One region of the Bradyrhizobium sp. B117 genome, then DNA from elsewhere that is predicted to be linked to it. Evidence: predicted binding sites of a transcription regulator. Region 1 holds the regulator's gene; each other region holds the start of a gene.
The links. Region 1 encodes HrcA, which represses chaperone genes, less so after heat shock. Its sites were predicted from a motif close to GTTAGCACTCNCNNNNNGNGAGTGCTAAC; they were not measured.
Positions count from the first base shown of each region.

Region 2: AAFG16_RS12865 (co-chaperone GroES) is a predicted target of HrcA. The motif match lies at 1,925-1,953, and genes of this name have one in related genera.
Region 3: groES (co-chaperone GroES) is a predicted target of HrcA. The motif match lies at 2,691-2,719, and genes of this name have one in related genera.
Region 4: groES (co-chaperone GroES) is a predicted target of HrcA. The motif match lies at 2,429-2,457, and genes of this name have one in related genera.

Region 1 covers NZ_CP152414.1:9,955,089-9,959,994, reverse strand. The annotation lists gene rdgB (RdgB/HAM1 family non-canonical purine NTP pyrophosphatase) at 1-288, opposite strand, end outside; gene rph (ribonuclease PH) at 299-1,012, opposite strand; gene hrcA (heat-inducible transcriptional repressor HrcA) at 1,182-2,270, shown strand; gene grpE (nucleotide exchange factor GrpE) at 2,380-2,979, shown strand; gene pncA (bifunctional nicotinamidase/pyrazinamidase) at 3,123-3,845, opposite strand; gene AAFG16_RS47160 (hypothetical protein) at 4,114-4,906, opposite strand, start outside.
Region 2 covers NZ_CP152414.1:2,649,911-2,654,816, reverse strand. The annotation lists gene AAFG16_RS12885 (hypothetical protein) at 94-342, opposite strand; gene AAFG16_RS12880 (hypothetical protein) at 552-827, shown strand; partial or broken gene AAFG16_RS12875 (IS701 family transposase) at 856-1,181, opposite strand; gene AAFG16_RS12870 (hypothetical protein) at 1,380-1,649, shown strand; gene AAFG16_RS12865 (co-chaperone GroES) at 1,993-2,307, shown strand; gene groL (chaperonin GroEL) at 2,447-4,087, shown strand; gene AAFG16_RS12855 (DUF3309 family protein) at 4,694-4,858, opposite strand.
Region 3 covers NZ_CP152414.1:3,606,889-3,611,794, forward strand. The annotation lists gene AAFG16_RS17715 (ribbon-helix-helix domain-containing protein) at 1-232, shown strand, start outside; gene AAFG16_RS17720 (MFS transporter) at 387-1,535, shown strand; gene AAFG16_RS17725 (hypothetical protein) at 1,813-1,866, shown strand; gene AAFG16_RS17730 (hypothetical protein) at 1,913-2,029, shown strand; partial or broken gene AAFG16_RS17735 (DNA ligase) at 2,260-2,516, shown strand; gene groES (co-chaperone GroES) at 2,762-3,076, shown strand; gene groL (chaperonin GroEL) at 3,167-4,807, shown strand.
Region 4 covers NZ_CP152414.1:4,173,690-4,178,595, forward strand. The annotation lists partial or broken gene AAFG16_RS20395 (GIY-YIG nuclease family protein) at 1-264, shown strand, start outside; gene groL (chaperonin GroEL) at 385-2,025, opposite strand; gene groES (co-chaperone GroES) at 2,071-2,385, opposite strand; gene AAFG16_RS20410 (usg protein) at 2,785-3,072, shown strand; gene AAFG16_RS20415 (cupin domain-containing protein) at 3,337-3,864, shown strand; gene AAFG16_RS20420 (rhomboid family intramembrane serine protease) at 4,181-4,906, shown strand, end outside.

The sequences.
Region 1 (4,906 bases):
CGGACCGGCCCAGCGCGCGGAGAAAATGCCGGGCGCGCCGTCGAGCGCGTCGACCACGATGCCGGAATCATCCGCGAAGGACGGAAGCCCCGTCGCCTTTGCCGCCGCGATGGCCTTGATCGCGGCGTTGCTGCGGAAATCGTTGCCGGTTTCCTCCGGCTCGTCCAGGCCGAGCTCTCCGGCCGACACCGCCTCGATGCCGTGAGGCGCGAGCAGCTCCTTCATCTCGGCGAGCTTGCCGGGATTGTGGGTCGCGATGACGAGCTTTCCGGTGATTCGGCGGTGCATGGCTTATTGACTACGCCACGGCCAGTTTCTGCAAGTCCACCAGACGCGCGATGCCTTTCTGCGCCAGGGCGATCAGCTTCAGGAACTCGTCCTGCGTGAACGGTTCGCGTTCCGCGGTGCCCTGCACCTCGACGATGCGGCCATCGCCGGTCATCACGAAATTGGCGTCGGTTTCGGCCTCGGAATCCTCGGCATAATCGAGGTCGAGCACCGGCGTGCCGTTGTAGATGCCGCAGGAGATCGCGGCGACGTTGTCGCGCAGCACGTTGGCCTTGATCATGTTGCGCGCCTTCATCCAGTTGATGCAATCGGCGAGCGCGACCCAGGCGCCGGTGATCGAGGCCGTGCGGGTGCCGCCGTCGGCCTGGAGCACGTCGCAATCGACCGTGATCTGGCGCTCGCCGAGCGCTTCGAGGTCGACGATGGTGCGAAGCGAGCGGCCGATCAGGCGCTGGATCTCGACGGTGCGGCCGCTCTGCTTGCCGGCGGAGGCCTCGCGGCGGGTGCGTTCCGAGGTCGCGCGCGGCAGCATGCCGTATTCGGCAGTGACCCAGCCGCGGCCCTGGCCCTTCAGCCATGGCGGCAGGCGATCCTCCAGCGTGGCGGTGACCAGCACATGGGTGTCGCCGAATTTCACCAGGCACGAGCCCTCCGCATATTTGACCACGCCACGCTCCAGCGTCACGGGGCGCAATTCGTCGGGCGCACGGCGGCTTGGCCGCATGGGAAATCCTCCAAAAACTCGCGGAAATGGGCGGTTCGCGGTGCTTGTAGGTGGGGTGAGGGTGGGCGGCAAGGTTTTTTCACCCCCGGTTTTCCACCCCGCAAACGCCACGCTTGTCAGAACCGTCCTGGATGGACAAATTATGAGCATCTGAGAGGAGTTACCGTCTGTGGCCCATCACGATCCGATCCATCTGATCGCGCCGCACGCAGGCCTCGCCCAGCTCAACGAGCGTTCCCGCGACATCTTTCGTCAAATTGTCGAAAGCTATCTCGCGACCGGCGAGCCCGTCGGCTCGCGCAATATCTCGCGGCTGATCGCGATGCCGCTGTCGCCGGCCTCGGTCCGCAACGTCATGGCCGATCTGGAACAGCTCGGCCTGATCTACGCGCCACATACCTCCGCCGGCCGCTTGCCGACGGAACTCGGCCTGCGTTTCTTCGTCGATGCCCTGATGCAGGTCGGCGATCTCAACGAGGCCGAGCGCGCGTCGATCCAGAGCCAGCTCGCATCGGTCGGCCAGGCACAGTCGGTCGAGGCGGCGCTGGATCAGGCCTTGACGCGGCTATCGGGCCTCACGCGGGCCGCAGCCGTGGTGCTGACGCCAAAATCCAATGCGCGACTGAAGCACATCGAGTTCGTCAGGCTGGAACCGGAAAAGGCGCTGGTGATCCTGGTCGGCGAGGACGGCCAGGTCGAAAACCGCGTGCTGGCGCTGCCGCCCGGAGTTCCCTCCTCCGCGATCACGGAAGCCGGTAATTTCCTCAATGCGCGCATCCGCGGCCGCACGCTCGCCGAAGCGCGGCTCGAGCTCGAGACTGCGCTCGGCGAGGCTCGCGCCGAGCTCGATCAGCTGACTCAGAAGGTGATTTCGGCCGGAATCGCAAGCTGGTCCGGCGGCGAGAACGAGGATCGCCAGCTCATCGTCCGCGGCCACGCCAATCTGCTCGAAGATCTGCACGCGCTGGAGGATCTGGAGCGGGTTCGCCTGTTGTTCGACGATCTCGAGACCAAGCGCGGCGTGATCGACCTGCTGGGCCGCGCCGAGACCGCCGAGGGCGTGAGGATTTTCATTGGCTCCGAGAACAAGCTGTTCTCGCTGTCCGGCTCCTCCACGATCATCTCGCCGTATCGGGATGCCGCCGGTCATATCGTCGGCGTTTTGGGCGTGATCGGGCCGACGCGGCTGAATTATGCCCGCGTGATCCCGACCGTGGACTACGCCGCCCGCATCGTCAGCCGCCTTCTGGGCGGCTGACCGGCATTTGTGCCGATCACGGGCGCTTGATTTTCGTGCGCTTAGGCACGATATCCGGGCCAACAATCCTTGCCAACAATCCCTGGAAACGAGTTCGAGATTTGAGCCGATGACCGATCGAGACCGGCAACCCGAAGACACGACCGCACCGACCGGCGAGCCCGTGGTGTCGAAACCCTACATCATGCCCGACGATCCCGAGCCGGGTTCGGTCGAGCTGCTGCAGAAGGAAGCCGCCGAGGCGCGTGACCGCATGCTGCGGACGCTGGCCGAGATGGAGAACTTACGCAAGCGTACCACCAAGGAGGTCGCTGACGCCCGTCTCTACGGCATCACCGGCTTTGCCCGCGACGTGCTCGACATCGCCGACAATCTCCAGCGCGCGCTCGATGCCGTTCCGGCCGAGGCGCGGGCCGCGGCCGATCCCGGCCTGATCTCGCTGATCGAGGGCGTCGAGCTCACCGAGCGCTCGCTGCTCAACGCGCTGGAAAAGCATGGCGTGAAGAAGTTCGACCCGCAGGGCCAGAAGTTCGACCCGAACTTCCAGCAGGCGATGTTCGAAGTGCCCGATGCGTCGGTGCCGTCGGGCACCGTGGTGCAGGTCGTGCAGGCCGGCTACACCATCGGCGAGCGCGTGCTGCGCCCGGCTTTGGTCGGTGTCGCCAAGGGCGGCGCGAAGGCCGCGGCCAACAGCAACGACGTCAACTGAGCGCTCTAACCGCTCATGGTGAGGAGGCGTGTCAGCGCCGTCTCGAACCATGCAGGTCCGGCTGCAGCAGCGGGCCTCTATCCTTCGAGACGCGCGCTAAGGAGCGCGCTCCTCAGGATGAGGGTCTGGCGGATGCGCGCCGGCTACGCGCTCACCGCGATATCCGCCGACTGGATCCGCTTCACGCCGGCCTTGGCCATATCGGCCCAGGCCTTGGCCAGCGAGCCCTGCGTGTCGATGCCGCGGCAGGCATCCTCCACGACATAGACCTCGAAGCCAGCCTTGCGCGCGTCGAGCGCGGTCCAGGCGACGCAGAAATCCGTCGCCAATCCCACAACGAAGACGCGCTTGATCTTGCGGCCCTTCAGATAGCCGGCGAGACCGGTTGAGGTCTTGCCGTCGGCTTCGAGGAAGGCCGAGTAGCTGTCGACGTCCTTGTGAAAGCCCTTGCGGATGATCAGCTCGGCATGCGGGATCGCGAGGTCCTTCGACAGCGCCGCGCCGTCGGTGCCCTGCACGCAATGGTCCGGCCATAGCACCTGCTTGCCGTAGGGCAGATCGACGGTCTCGAACGGTTTCTTGCCGGAATGGACCGAGGCGAACGAGATGTGGCCGGGCGTGTGCCAGTCCTGCGTCATCACCACATTCGCAAAACCTTTCGCGATTCTATTGATGACGGGCACCACCTGCTCGCCTTCCTTCACCGCAAGGCTGCCGCCGGGCAGGAAGCAGTTCTGCACGTCGATCACGAGGAGCGCGGAGGCGTCGTCCGGCTTGATCGATGCCGCTGCGAAGAGTGCGGTCGGAGTGAGAGCCGCGAGCGCCGTCGTCCCAAGCGCCGCCAGGATTTGTCGCCGATCCAGCATCGTTCGCCTCCCCTTGTGAGCCAATGGAGGCAAAGCCTAGTTCCGCGCGCGAGCGAACTGAAGCCCGAAAATGCAGCCGGCGTTGGTGAGGGGTTGGGCTCTCGCGGCGTGCTCGCTGCACCTCTCCCGCTTGCGGGAGAGGTCGCTGCGCTCGCAGAGCGCGGCGGGTGAGGGCTTTCTCCCCTTGGGGGATCTCGATTGCCGAGACACCCTCTCCCAGCCCTCCCCCGCAAGCGGGGGAGGGAGCGCATCTCGTTCGGAGATGCCGCTACCCCTTCGGCTGGATCCCGTCGCGCACCGCGCGGAAGCGGGTGAAGGCGGCTTGCCACTGGTCGCGCGGGGCGCTGGCGATGATGCGCAGCGAGGCGCCGCCGGTCGAGAAGCGGATCCACTGAACCACGGTCACCGGGATCTTGTCCTTGCCGCTGACGCCGTCGATCCGGGTCTCAAAACCCTGCTGGCCATTGATGCGGATCGGCTCCGACATGGTGACGCGCGACTCGCGCACACCGGGGATCTGGAGCGCCGCCTCCTGGGCGAAGCGGGCGCGGTCGTCGGCCTGCTGCGGCGTGGCGCCGATCAGGCCGAGGATCATGAACGGCTTCTGCTCGTAGCCGGCGCTCTCGTTGCCGTCGGCGAGGATGATGCTGGAGCCCGGCGCCAGCGTGCGGATGTCCTTGAAGTCGGCAAGATCGGTGATCTTGAACGGCATCAGCGCGACCTGCTCTTCGGCCGAGACCTGCTTGCGGGTGGTGGCGCTGGCGAACATCTGCCGCACCGCCTCGTCGGTGTAGATCTTGGTCGCGTTCTCCGGAATCTGGACCGCGACATAGCCGGAGAAGCCGGCGCCCGGCACGATCATCGAATAGCGCTTCACCGGGGTGTCGCCGGCCTTGCCGCTTTCGGTGGTGAAATAGGCAAGACCCGCCGGGGTCTCGATCTTGTCCTGCTTGACGCCACCAGTGCCGGCCGGATTGGAATTGAAGGCGCTCACCACCTCGCCATAGGCCGCCGGCGGCAGCTCGGTGATCAGCACCTTGACGCTGCCGTCCTCGCTCTCG
Region 2 (4,906 bases), 2.7 Mb from region 1:
GGCAATCTAGGCGGGCGTTACCTGTAAAACATATAGATCTTCCCGCAGTAAATATAGGATACTCTGCCGACGATCTGGATTGTTGGGCGCTGTCTAAAGCTGATCTTCGCCAGGATTTCGACGGCAGACGCCCCGGGTGTGCCTCTCGATCTCAGCCAGTGCGGCGTCGAGCGAGGCGTGCGGCCCTTGCTGTATGCCGGCCATAGTTTCCGATGCGTGGCCCTCCGGATGGATCATGAACTGACGTGGAGCGCTAGCCGTGATGCGCCCCATCGAGCGGCCGAGCAGGTCCGTCAGCTGCCAAACCGTGCCTCCCTCTGCCGGTGTAACGATCACATCCATGGTGAACCTTGAGTCTGTACGCCGCGCGAACAAACCGCTGCAATAACCGATGGGCGAACTACCGAGTTCCGCGGCCGCGGCATTCTCGGTACTGGAAGGATTGGCGCTTCGGATCGCCCCGCGATCGAGCGAATGGCGCTTAATGCCGATATATGCGACTATATAGAATGGTCAAAAAGAAAGGTCGAAGGCCAACGTCGGGAGAAGAAATGGCAACCGCTCTCGACCGTTGGGACGAGGAAGGCGGAGCGCAGGAGTTGGCGTGGCCTTTACCCTATGAAGCCAGCGATTTGCGCGATGTGGAGCGCAGAGTCCTGGAATGTCTGGGTGCCGCCCTTGTCAGCGAATGGAATGATCTGCCTACTGACGTCCAGCGCAGGCTCTTCGAGCACGCGGCCTCGGGCAAATCGCACGACGCCACCGTGTTGAAGACGCGGATCGCCCGTTTCCTGCACGATCATAAAGGTGCTTCGGGTGGGCGCTAACACGACTTTGGCAGATTTGTTCACGCCTTGCTCTTCGCTGACCTGTGTTCTGCAGTACCCGTATCGCGGATCTGATGGCTGAAGAATGAGAGCGACGATGGCGGGACGCGCGGCTGGCAGGTTGGGCTGAGGTGGTGGCCGTCGTTTCATTTTTGCGCCCCGTCTTGGCAATGCGGAAGTGCTGCAAGAAGGCGTAAGCAACCATCGTCATAAGAGCGTGACGATGAAGACCGTGCCAGAACCGTCCCATCGCGCCATGACGGTTGTAGCCAACCGCTGCAAGTCTATCTCGGCTGGTAGATTTGCGAGATAGCATTTCTTCTCTCCGAGTCGCGATGCTTGCCGATCGCCAACTCGCATTTTTTCACTTGGCATCAGCAAGCATTTCGTCCGCCGGCATCTATACAAATCCGCGATGTGTATTGCCTTGTGTTTGGTGACTTCGCAGCCATCTCATGATAAAGAGATAGCTAATCTCGGCACAGAAAGCACTGTAAACGGATTGCTTCACTATCGCGCCGATGCAAAGCCGTTTCTGAAGGATAGCCGATCATGACCATGCGCTCCCGACGCGAAACGGTCACCTTCAAGCATCCCTTCCGGATCAAGGGCATCGACCGCCTCCTGCCTCCGGGTGCCTACGAGGTCATCACCGATGAGGAGATGATCGAAGGATTGTCGTTCGAGGCGTTTCGCCGGGTTGCCACTATGATCACGGTGCCGGCGGCGCCGCCGCGCACTTCAACGGTGGAGAGGATTTCCATCAACCCGGTCGATTTGGCTGACGCTCAGCGCATTGATGCCGAAGCGCCTCGCGAGTGACGAGCCACTCGATCTCGACAAGCACCGCTGAATGGCTGCACAAGAAGCGACCGACGTCCGGCGTATTCTGGCGCACGTCGAGAACAACGCAATGCCCCTGCGCGATGGGAAGCTTTCTCAAATTTGATGACGCGGCGTCCAACGACTTTCGCACCACACAGCTGGCCTTCACCGGATCCTTAGCCGCCGCGGTCTTGGCAGCTATTTCGTGATGCTCTGAGCGAATATCGTTTCGGGACGGTCTTGTACGTCCCCTTGCGGCGGCTTATGTGCTGATTAGCACTCGCTGGCCACGACTGCCATTTCGTCCAAAGCAACAACAACAAGAAAACAGGAGGGCAGCATGAAATTCCGTCCGCTTCACGACCGCGTTGCGGTCAAGCGTATCGAAGCCGAAGAGAAGACCACTGGCGGCATCATCATTCCGGACAGCGCCAAGGAAAAACCTTCGCAGGGCGAGATCACGGCGGTTGGCCCAGGCGGCCGCGACGAATCCGGCAAGCTGCCCATCGATCTCAAGGTTGGCGACCGCGTCCTGTTCGGCAAGTGGTCAGGTACGGAGATCGAGCTCGATGATCAGGAAGTACTGATCATGAAGGAAAGCGACATTATGGGCGTTCTCACCGAGCTGCCCGCCGCCAAGAAGAAGGTCGCCTAAGCGCCAGTCTGTTTTCCTTATCCCAAGCAGCCAGCGTCTCGAAGGAGAAGGATAAGGCCCGCAAGTTGAACTCACGTCCCTAAAGAGCTCGCCGAGTCGCGCGGTCTTTTGGATTTGACAGTTGAAAACGGAGATCATGATGTCGGCCAAAGAAGTTAAGTTCGGCGTCGACGCCCGCGACAGGATGTTGCGCGGTGTTGAAATTCTCAACAATGCGGTTAAGGTCACGCTCGGGCCCAAGGGCCGGAACGTCGTGCTCGACAAGTCGTTCGGCGCCCCCCGCATCACCAAAGACGGCGTCACTGTCGCCAAGGAGATCGAGCTTGAGGACAAGTTCGAGAACATGGGCGCGCAGATGGTGCGAGAAGTTGCCTCCAAATCGGCAGATGCAGCTGGCGATGGCACCACCACCGCGACCGTGCTCGCGGCTGCGATCGTCCGTGAAGGCGCGAAGGCGGTTGCCGCCGGTATGAACCCGATGGACCTGAAGCGCGGTATCGACCTCGCGGTGGAAGCCGTGGTCGCCGATCTCGTGAAGAACTCCAAGAAGGTCACCTCGAACGAGGAGATCGCCCAGGTCGGCACCATCTCGGCCAACGGCGACGCGGAGATCGGCAAGTTCCTCTCCGACGCCATGAAGAAGGTCGGCAACGAGGGCGTCATCACGGTTGAAGAAGCCAAGTCGCTCGAGACCGAACTCGAGGTCGTCGAAGGGATGCAATTCGACCGCGGCTACATCTCGCCGTACTTCGTCACCAACGCCGACAAAATGCGCGCCGAAATGGAAGACGCCTACGTCCTCATCCACGAAAAGAAGCTATCTCAGTTGAATGAACTGCTTCCGCTGCTGGAAGCCGTCGTCCAGAGTGGCAAGCCGCTTGTGATTATTGCGGAAGACGTCGAGGGCGAAGCGCTCGCGACCCTGGTCGTGAACCGCCTCCGCGGCGGTCTGAAGGTCGCGGCCGTGAAGGCTCCGGGCTTCGGCGATCGCCGCAAGGCCATGCTGCAGGACATCGCGATCCTGACCGGCGGCCAGGCGATCTCGGAAGATCTGGGCATCAAGCTCGAGAACGTCACGCTCAACATGCTCGGTCGCGCCAAGAAGGTGATGATCGACAAGGAGAACACCACCATCGTCAGCGGCGCCGGTAAGAAGGCCGACATAGAGGCGCGGGTGGCGCAGATCAAGGCGCAGATCGAGGAGACCTCCTCGGACTATGACCGTGAAAAGCTGCAGGAGCGTCTTGCCAAGCTCGCGGGCGGCGTCGCGGTGATCCGCGTCGGCGGCGCGACCGAGGTCGAGGTGAAGGAGCGCAAGGATCGCGTTGATGACGCGATGCATGCGACCCGCGCGGCCGTCGAGGAAGGCATCCTGCCGGGCGGCGGCGTCGCCCTGCTGCGTGCTTCCGAGCATCTCAAGGGGCTGCGCACCAAGAACGATGACCAGAAGACCGGCGTCGAGATCGTGCGCAAGGCGCTGTCTGCGCCGGCCCGCCAGATCGCGATCAACGCTGGCGAGGACGGCTCCGTTATCGTCGGCAAGATCCTGGAGAAGGATCAGTATGGCTACGGCTTTGACTCCCAGTCCGGCGAGTACGGCAACCTGGTCACCAAGGGCATCATCGACCCGACCAAGGTCGTTCGTGTGGCGATTCAGAATGCGGCTTCTGTTGCGGCGCTCCTGATCACTACCGAAGCCATGGTGGCCGAATTGCCAAAGAAGAACGCCGGCGGTGGGGGCATGCCTCAAGGTGGCGGCATGGGTGGTATGGATTTTTAAGTCCTACTCGTTCAGAGCTCAACAATAACGAAGGCCCGGCAGAGATGCTTGGGCCTTTTTTGCAGGAATCAGCAAAAAGCGGCCGCCGAGAAGCGTGATGAATTCTCGCCGTTTCACGGATTTCCGTGAGGACGCCTTGTGCAATATCTCAAAATCAGCACTTTGCATTGCAGCCGGGTGGCGGGTGAGAATTGTTACCAAACCAGTCAGGACTCACCCCACCGTTACTGGATTTTGGGAAGTGCATAGCTCTGCCCTGGTTGGTCGCCCCCGTGATTAGACCGAAGACCGCGATCATCTGGGACGCGGGGATCATGAGTAGCAGGCCGGCTACGATCGAGACATCCGGTGCAATAGCGACCACAGCGAGCAGCGGCATAATAGGGCCGAAGGAGCGCTTGTGTAGGCGACCCATCAGCCAGCCCAGGGTAAAGCGATCTTGCCGCTGCCTCGTCGTGCAGCCGCTGCAGCAGGACCGAGGCAGGCACAAACACCCCTTCATCGGCGGGCATTGTCGGCTTCAGCTGGTCGAGCTCGTTGGGACCCGGTACGCGGGGAAAGGATATTTTGGGAGGCGCCCGGTCGACACAGCCGACCCTGCGAGGGTCAGAGCCGACCCAGAAGTAGCAATACGACGAGGATGACCAGGATGGTACCGATGACCCCCATCCCACCGTGGCCATAGCCGTAGCCGTAGCCGCCGAAGCGGCCGCTGAAGCCACCAAGCAGGAAGATGATGAGGAGGATGATGAGGATAAGTCCGATCGACATTGTCCGACTCCTTTGGTGGGACCTTGTGGATATTGGGTCTCAAGTTTT
Region 3 (4,906 bases), 3.7 Mb from region 1:
TCGGGAGACCATGAACCGGCGCGTCAGGAGAAATGAGAATCGCTACGAGAGGGATTTCGCGGCCGGCGAGGCGCACGGCTCAACTTCCAAGGCCTCTGAATCATCTTTTAACGCATCCGCCATGGTTGATGGCGCATCAGAGCCGAACGCTGCCGTGCGGGAGGACGGCAGCATTCGGAGCTTTCCAAAGCAGGCTCAAGGCTCACTTCAGCGAGGGGACCAGCGGCGATAAGACGACGTTTCCCGCACGGCGGCCTATGTCAACGGCATCTTCTGTGCCGCGCCGCGAGTTACGAAATGCGAATGGCCCCGCTCTTATTATGCGGGTGTTTCTACCTTTCGCTGTTGGTTATTATCTCTCGTACCTCTTCAGGACAATCAACGCCTTGATCGCCGCTCCCATGACGTTGGAGTTGGGGCTCAACGCCGGTGATCTTGGCTTGCTGACTTCGGTCTATTTTCTCACCTTCGCGGCAGTGCAGATACCGGTCGGCATTCTTCTGGACCGGTATGGTCCGCGGCTGATCCAGAGCGCGCTGCTGGGTGTTGCCGCGGTCGGCGCCGCCTTGTTTGCGACATCAGACAATTTGCTCATGCTGCTTCTAGGTCGGGCGCTACTCGGTCTCGGCGTCGCCGCGAGCCTAACAGCCGGATTGAAAGCCCTCGTTCTCTGGTTTCCGAAGGACCGTCTTCCGTTTCTCAACGGCCTGATGATCATGCTCGGTGCATTGGGAGCGGTCACCGCGACCTCGCCGGCGCAGTTGTTGCTGGGTTGGGTTGGGTGGAGGACGCTCTTCGCATTGTTAGCCGTCGTCACGGCCGGGTGTTCGGCGGTGATCTATCTCTTGGTGCCCGAGAGTGCATTGGTGATCCCGCTCATGCAGCGAACAGCCATGGCCAGCTTGAAGACGATATATACCGATCCGCGTTTCTGGCGTCTGGCGCCGCTTTCAGCAACTTCGGTCGGCACCGCCTGGGCGCTGCAGGGGCTTTGGGCAGCGCAGTGGTTCACTGATGTCGAGGGAATTGATCGCGCTGCCTTGGTGCAACATTTATTTGTCATGGCCGTCGCGCTCAGCCTAGGTGCGCTGCTGCTGGGCGTTCTGGCTGATCGGCTGCGTCGCTACGGCATTAGAACAGACTCGCTCCTCGCGGTCGTCGGCCTTCTGTTCATTGCGGTGCAACTCGCGATTATCCTGCGATGGCCGTTGCCATCATACGTCCTGTGGGCCGCTGTGGCTGCCGTCGGCGCAGCTACAGTCCTTAGCTATGCAATCCTGGCTAGTTATTTCCCGAAAGAATTTGCCGGGCAGGCTAATGCTGCGCTGAACGTGTTTCATATTGGTGGAGCGTTTGTCCTTCAATATGCCACCGGCTTAGTCCTTGAACATTGGACGCCTCAGGCGGGGCATTATCCGGAGATCGCGTACCAGATAGCCTTTACCCTCAATCTTGTCCCTCAGATCATCGCATGGGTCTGGTTCGCTTTCCCGTGGACGCTTCGGCCGTCGATCAGCGCTAGTTCCAGCGATTAGGAGCGCCAGCGTCGGAGGCGGCGGAGGTTCAGCCTTCCGGTACTGTGGGGCGATCACAGCAAGCACCGGCGCCATCCTATGCGACACCGCGGCTATGTCGGTCCGTCAGCCGATAATGCTGGACGCAACGTCTTCGTTCGCCGTTCCTGCCTAGTCGCGACCGTGAGAAAGTCGCAAAATATCGCACTCCTGTTGAAAGGTGAAGGGAGGAACACCGGGATGAAGCTCAAGCTTCGACCACTTCAAGACGACAGGGCCCGTCAAGCTCACGATCGGGCTGCCGGCGGCGGTCTTCATGGATCTCAAAAGCTACGCGGATTTTGATGCGTAGCGGAGCCACGACGACGCCGGCTGAGCCTGCCAAATTCATCGCGACGATGATCGAGCGTTTCATGGCAACCGGCCGCGCCTTCGCGAAGGCACGGCGAAATGCTGTTCACCTCGGTCCTGGATCGGCCGAGAGGTCCGGATATCCGAAATGCCATCGCCGTTGAAATCTTTTCGTCGGTCGGCACTTCACGGGAGATCCGGGTGATGGGATCGACGAGACGGATAAGTCCAGATGGAGTTCGTCCGCATCTGCAACCGGGGCGTGGTTCTTTCGCAGGGGTGCAAGGTCTTTGAAGGACGCGGCAAGGAAGCGGTCGAGTACTTTTCCATCACGAGTTCGGAACGCCCACTGGCCGTCGGGCGGCGCGGTCGATCGAGGGGCAAGAGCGGAGCCCCGGCTGACGACGGCACGACCGACTTCTCTGTTCTTCAGAATGAACTCAAAGGCCGTTCGACGAAGATCGTGATGGTGGCTTTTGACCTTCTATACCTGAACGGTCGCGATCTGCGCAGTGTGACGTTGTTCGAGCGCAAGACGCTGCTGCGTAAGATCATTTCTGGCACGGCGATCCAATTCAGCGAAAGCTTCGAGATCGACGGCCAGGATATGTTCAAGCATGCCCGCAAGACGGGCTGGAAGGCGTGGTCTCTATTCGCGTTGGTGCCGGTTTGATTGGGCGTGCGACAGGTATACCAGCTAACCCAGCCGAGCACGTCTCCGGTTAGCCACTGAGACTGATGGCAAACGACCGTCCTGAGCGCCTATTTTTCTGCCAGAGTCCCTTGCTCCCGCAAAAATCCTATCCTATCTCAGCTCGGCCCGTGACTAGCACTCACGGGCATCGATTGCTAGAATTCAAAAATCTCTAGCTCGTGCAAATGCTTAGGAGGGCTGCATGAAATTCCGTCCGCTTCACGACCGCGTCGTGGTCAAGCGTATCGACGCAGAAGAGAAGACCGCCGGCGGCATCATCATTCCGGATAGTGCCAAGGAAAAGCCCTCGCAGGGCGAAGTCGTCGCCGTCGGCCCCGGTGGCCGCGACGAGAGCGGCAAACTGACCCCGATCGACGTCCAGGTCGGCGACCGTGTCCTGTTCGGCAAGTGGTCGGGCACCGAGGTCAAGATCGACGGCCAGGACCTGTTGATCATGAAGGAAAGCGACATCATGGGCGTGCTCGAAGCTCCCGCTTCGAAGAAGAAGGCCGCCTAACCAACCGCTCGCACCGCTCACCCCTGAGGAGCGCCTGCCGGGCGTCTCGCCAAGGGTGAGATGAGACCAAGACAACTCAGGGAAACCAATATGTCAGCCAAAGAAGTGAAATTCGGCGTCGACGCCCGCGACCGCATGCTGCGCGGCGTCGATATCCTCGCTAACGCCGTGAAGGTCACGCTCGGCCCGAAGGGCCGCAACGTGGTGCTCGAGAAGTCGTTCGGCGCGCCGCGCATCACCAAGGACGGCGTCACCGTGGCCAAGGAGATCGAGCTCGACGACAAGTTCGAGAACATGGGCGCGCAGATGGTGCGCGAAGTCGCTTCGAAGTCCGCTGACGCGGCCGGCGACGGCACCACCACCGCGACCGTGCTCGCCGCAGCCATTGTGCGCGAAGGCGCCAAGGCGGTCGCCGCCGGCATGAACCCGATGGACCTGAAGCGCGGTATCGACCTCGCGGTCGAAGCCGTCGTCGCGGATCTCCAGAAGAACTCGAAGAAGGTCACCTCCAACGAGGAGATCGCCCAGGTCGGCACCATCTCGGCGAACGGCGACCAGGAGATCGGCAAGTTCCTCTCCGACGCCATGAAGAAGGTCGGCAACGAGGGTGTCATCACCGTCGAGGAAGCCAAGTCGCTCGAGACCGAGCTCGACGTCGTCGAGGGCATGCAGTTCGACCGCGGCTACATCTCGCCCTACTTCGTCACAAACGCCGACAAGATGCGCGTTGAGATGGACGACGCCTACATCCTGATCAACGAGAAGAAGCTCTCCTCGCTGAACGAGCTGCTCCCGCTGCTCGAGGCCGTGGTGCAGAGTGGCAAGGCGCTGGTCATCGTCGCTGAAGACGTCGAAGGCGAAGCCCTCGCCACGCTGGTCGTGAACCGTCTGCGCGGCGGCCTGAAGGTTGCGGCCGTCAAGGCTCCGGGCTTCGGCGATCGCCGCAAGGCCATGCTGCAGGACATCGCGATCCTGACCGGCGGCCAGGCGATCTCGGAAGACCTCGGCATCAAGCTCGAGAACGTCACGCTCAACATGCTCGGTCGCGCCAAGAAGGTGATGATCGACAAGGAGAACACCACGATCGTCAACGGCGCCGGCAAGAAGGCCGACATCGAGGCGCGCGTGGCCCAGATCAAGGCGCAGATCGAGGAGACCACCTCGGACTACGATCGTGAGAAGCTCCAGGAGCGTCTCGCCAAGCTCGCGGGCGGCGTGGCGGTGATCCGCGTCGGCGGCGCGACCGAGGTCGAGGTGAAGGAGCGCAAGGATCGCGTTGATGACGCGATGCATGCGACCCGTGCGGCTGTCGAGGAAGGCATCGTCCCGGGCGGCGGCGTCGCTCTTCTCCGTGCCTCCGAACAGCTCAAGGGTCTGCGCACCAAGAACGACGACCAGAAGACTGGCGTCGAGATCGTGCGCAAGGCACTATCCTGGCCGGCCCGCCAGATCGCGATCAACGCCGGCGAAGACGGTTCGGTCATCGTCGGCAAGATCCTCGAGAAGGATCAGTACGCCTACGGCTTCGACTCGCAGACCGGCGAGTACGGCAACCTCGTCTCCAAGGGCATCATCGACCCGACCAAGGTAGTGCGCACCGCTATCCAGAATGCCTCCTCCGTGGCGGCGCTGCTGATCACGACGGAAGCGATGGTCGCCGAGCTGCCGAAGAAGGCCGCAGCCGGCCCGGCCACGCCTCCGGGCGGCGGCATGGGAGGCATGGACTTCTGATCCAGCCGCGAAGAAAACGAGAATTACAGAACCCCGGCAACCAATGCCGGGGTTTTTCTTTGACGCCGTATTATGTCCCCTTGTTTTCGGGTGCGCTTA
Region 4 (4,906 bases), 4.3 Mb from region 1:
CGCAAGCAAGAAGCACGGCACGCTCTACATCGGCATGACCAGTGATCTCGTGCGCCGTGTGTACGAGCATAAGACGAAGGTCGTCCCCGGCTTCACGACGAAGTACGGCGTCGACAAGCTCGTCTTGTTCGAGATCTACGACGATGCCGCCACGGCCATCGCCCGCGAGAAGGAGCTCAAGAAGTGCGGCGCGACTGGAAGACGCGGCTGATCGAGGAACAGAATCCGAACTGGGATGATCTCTATCCGGGGATCGCCAACTAGCGTTCGTGGTTATGGATTCCGGGCTCGCGCCTAAGTGGGCGCGCCCCGGAATGACGAGGAGAGAAAACAAAAACCCCGGCATCGCTGCCGGGGTTTCGTAGTCCTTGAGGTCGTTGGACCTTAGAAGTCCATGCCGCCCATGCCGCCGCCCGGGGGCATCGCCGGACCGGCGCCGCCCTTCTTGGGCAGCTCGGCGACCATGGCTTCCGTGGTGATCAGGAGCGCGGCAACCGAGGCAGCGTTCTGGATCGCGGTACGGACCACCTTGGTCGGGTCGATGATGCCCTTCTTGACGAGGTCGGCATACTCGCCGGTCTGGGAGTCGAAGCCGTAATTGTAGGCCTTGTTCTCCAGGATCTTGCCGACGATCACCGAGCCGTCTTCACCGGCGTTGATCGCGATCTGGCGAGCGGGAGCCGACAGCGCCTTGCGCACGATCTCGACGCCGGTCTTCTGGTCGTCGTTCTTGGTGCGCAGGCCCTTGAGCTGCTCGGAAGCACGGAGCAGGGCGACGCCGCCGCCCGGAACGATGCCTTCCTCGACAGCCGCACGGGTCGCATGCATCGCGTCATCAACGCGATCCTTGCGCTCCTTCACCTCGACCTCGGTCGCGCCGCCGACGCGGATCACCGCGACGCCGCCCGCGAGCTTGGCAAGACGCTCCTGGAGCTTCTCACGGTCGTAGTCCGAGGTGGTCTCCTCGATCTGCGCCTTGATCTGGGCCACGCGCGCCTCGATGTCGGCCTTCTTGCCGGCGCCGTTGACGATCGTGGTGTTCTCCTTGTCGATCATCACCTTCTTGGCGCGACCGAGCATGTTGAGCGTCACGTTCTCGAGCTTGATGCCGAGATCTTCCGAGATCGCCTGGCCGCCGGTCAGGATCGCGATGTCCTGCAGCATGGCCTTGCGGCGATCGCCGAAGCCCGGAGCCTTGACGGCCGCGACCTTCAGGCCGCCACGGAGGCGGTTCACGACCAGGGTCGCGAGCGCTTCACCCTCGACGTCCTCGGCGACGATGACCAGCGGCTTGCCGGTCTGCACCACGGCCTCGAGCAGCGGCAGCAGCTCGTTCAGCGAGGAGAGCTTCTTCTCGTTGATGAGGATGTAGGCGTCGTCCATCTCAACGCGCATCTTGTCGGCGTTGGTGACGAAGTAGGGCGAGATGTAGCCGCGGTCGAACTGCATGCCCTCGACGACGTCGAGTTCGGTCTCGAGCGACTTGGCTTCCTCGACGGTGATGACACCCTCGTTGCCGACCTTCTTCATGGCGTCGGAGAGGAACTTGCCGATCTCCTGGTCGCCGTTGGCCGAGATGGTGCCGACCTGGGCGATCTCCTCGTTGGAGGTGACCTTCTTGGAGTTCTTCTGGAGGTCCGCAACGACGGCTTCGACCGCGAGGTCGATACCGCGCTTGAGGTCCATCGGGTTCATGCCGGCGGCAACGGACTTGGCGCCTTCCTTCACGATCGCCTGGGCGAGCACGGTGGCGGTGGTGGTGCCGTCGCCGGCCGCGTCAGCGGACTTGGAGGCGACTTCGCGCACCATCTGGGCGCCCATGTTCTCGAACTTGTCGTCGAGCTCGATCTCCTTGGCGACGGTGACGCCGTCCTTGGTGATGCGGGGAGCGCCGAACGACTTGTCGAGCACGACGTTGCGGCCCTTCGGACCGAGCGTGACCTTCACCGCGTTGGCGAGGACGTCGACGCCGCGCAGCATCTTGTCGCGCGCTTCAACCGAGAATTTGACTTCTTTGGCTGCCATCTGGAATTTTCCTTGAGGATGTTGACTGGTGGGAGAGAGGGGCTGTTAGGCCGCCTTCTTCTTGGAAGCGGGGACGTCGAGGACGCCCATGATGTCGCTTTCCTTCATGATCAGCAGGTCTTCGCCGTCGATCTTGACTTCGGTGCCGGACCACTTGCCGAACAGCACGCGGTCGCCGACCTTCAGGTCGATCGGGATCAGCTTGCCGGCTTCGTCGCGGCCACCGGGGCCAACGGCGACGACTTCGCCCTGGGAGGGCTTTTCCTTGGCAGTGTCGGGAATGATGATGCCGCCAGCGGTCTTCTCTTCTGCGTCGATGCGCTTGACCACGACGCGGTCGTGAAGCGGACGGAATTTCATGCAGTCCTCCTAAACATTTGCACGAGTTGAGGATTTTGAGATTGTTAGCAATCGTTGCCCGCGAGTGCTAGCACGGGCGAGGCTGAAATAGGACAGGAATTTTGCGGGGGCAAGGGCTTCTAGCAGAAAAATCAGCACTCGAAAGCGCGGATTGCCAGAAATTCTTTACCATCGTTAACCGGCTTAGTGGCCTCTTGGAGGCTCCTTGGCGGACCGTATTAGCACGGGGCCGCATCTGCTGCTAACGCTTTGAATTTCAACAGCTTGTTAAACTTTTGGGCTTGAGATGGATTGTCAGTTTGCGTCACATTTCTCTCATGTGAGCGCATCGTTTCCGGGTGGCTCCCGGGGCACCGATCAAGCCACTCCCCGAATGCGCTCCTGCAAAGGAGGTTTGGCATGGGACTGCGCGTTGGGGGCGTTTCCGAGGATTTCCGGAAACAGATGCTGGGTTACGGGCTGACGACGGCACAAATTCTCTACCGGATGCCGGATCACCCGTCGCTACTCCAGACCTATGTCTGGCAGAACTACGACATGTTTCCGAAATTCCCGGCCCTGACCGACTTCCTGGCCTTCTGGCAGGAGAAGCTCGACGGCCCGCTGCATTCGGTCACGGTCGCCCATTCCAAGCTGATCAAGCCCGCCGAGCTGCGCGCCGTGGACGGCGTGTTCCGGCTGCATTGAGGCGAGCACCGGTCTCGTAGGGTGGGCAAGGGCGCGTAAGCGCCGTGCCCACCATCTCTCTCCGATCGCAACTGACATTGGTGGGCACGCTCCGCTTTGCCCACCCTACGGCATCTCGTTCTGTGCTCGCGTGTAGGATGGGTAGAGCGAAGCGAAACCCATCGCCTTGGCCGCCGTGAGATGATGGGTTTCGCAAGAGCTCTACCCATCCTACGGACCTTCGTTCTGTGCTAGCCTCTCGCTATAACAACAGGGAGGCGGCCCATGGCCAAGAAGGTGAAATCGCGCAGCGCAACGCAAGCCGCGGTGAAGAAGCGGAGCGGCACCAAAGCCGCGGCGCGATCCACAGCCCGCAAGGCAGTGAAGGTGAAAGCGCGCCCGGCCGCTCCGAAAAAGCCTGCTCGTCCCAAGCAGCGCATCGCCATCAGCCACCACCGCGAGGAAGATTTTAAAGCCGACGGCCTGCGCGCCTACGCCAAATACCGCGACCTCGGCATTGCAGATGCGACCCACGGTCTCGCGCAGGCGCATGTGATCCGCCTGCAAGGCCCCTGCAATCCGGATGAAGTCTCGAAACTGCACTTCCACGACGTCGAATTCCAGATGGTCTACGTGCTCAAGGGCTGGGTGAAGACCTACATGGACGGGCAGGGCGAGACCCTGATGAAGGAAGGCAGCGCCTGGACCCAGCCGCCGAAGATCAAGCACATGATCCTGGATTATTCGGACGACGTGGAGCTGCTGGAGGTGATTTTGCCAGCAGAATTCAAGACCGTGGAGCTGAAGGCGTAGGCACCCTCTCTCAGCCGTCATTCCGGGGCGCGCGAAGCGCGAGCCCGGAATCCATCGGGCGGCGTAACGCGAGGTGAAATGGATTCCGGGCTCGCCGCTTTCGCGGCGCCCCGGAATGACGAGCAGAGAGAGTCTAGCTCAACACCCCCATCAGACACGTCGTCAGCGTCCCCGACACGATCTCTAAAAAGCGACCGATCCGCGAAACCGGGAAGTTACCCATCGGGTGGTTTCAGCCGCCCCGCGGGCGGGCGCTAACCAGTCGAAAATATTCCTCGCGTCAACTCAGGGCTGTGAACATGCAGGACATGCTTTCATGGCGACCAACACCTTTGGCCGACGCGGCGTCGTGGCGCCACCACCAAGTGGACCGTTTCAACGCGCATCGCTTCAACCCCTGGCCGCGCCGATCGCTCCTCAGCCCTTGCCCAGTGAGGGGACGCTCTTTGCCGATAACAAGCTGCTGGCCGACATCCCCTTCCTCACCATTGGCCTGATTTTCGGTCTGCTGCTGGTCTTCGCCCTGCAACGCAGTCTGGCCATCGACGTTGCGCGGGACGGCTCGGTCGATGTCCGCTCGCTGATCGCTTATGGCGCGACCAGCTACGATCTGGTTGTTGGAAGGGGAGAGTGGTGGCGAATTGGCCTCGCGCCGCTTCTGCACGGCAGCGATTGGCACCTCATCGGCAACTGCATTGCGCTGTTCATCGTCGGCGTCAGGCTGGAGCCTCTGATCGGCCGTGGCTGGTTTGCGCTGATCTTTGTTGCCAGTGCACTGGTCGGCGAGGCCGGGTCGCTCCTCGGCAATGCGCCCGGCCAGCCAGGCGTCGGTGCGTCCGGCGCCATTACCGGCCTCATCGCCGCGCTGTTCGTCTCGAGCTTCGATCCCGAAGCGGACGCCGATCAGACGATATCGAGACTGAAGACGTCGCTCTTCTTCGGGGTTCCCGCGCTGCTGCCGCTTGCCTTCGGCGCCTCCGGCAATGTCGACTATTTTGCCCATGCAGGTGGTGCGCTGGCCGGCGGCGCGCTTGCCATCATG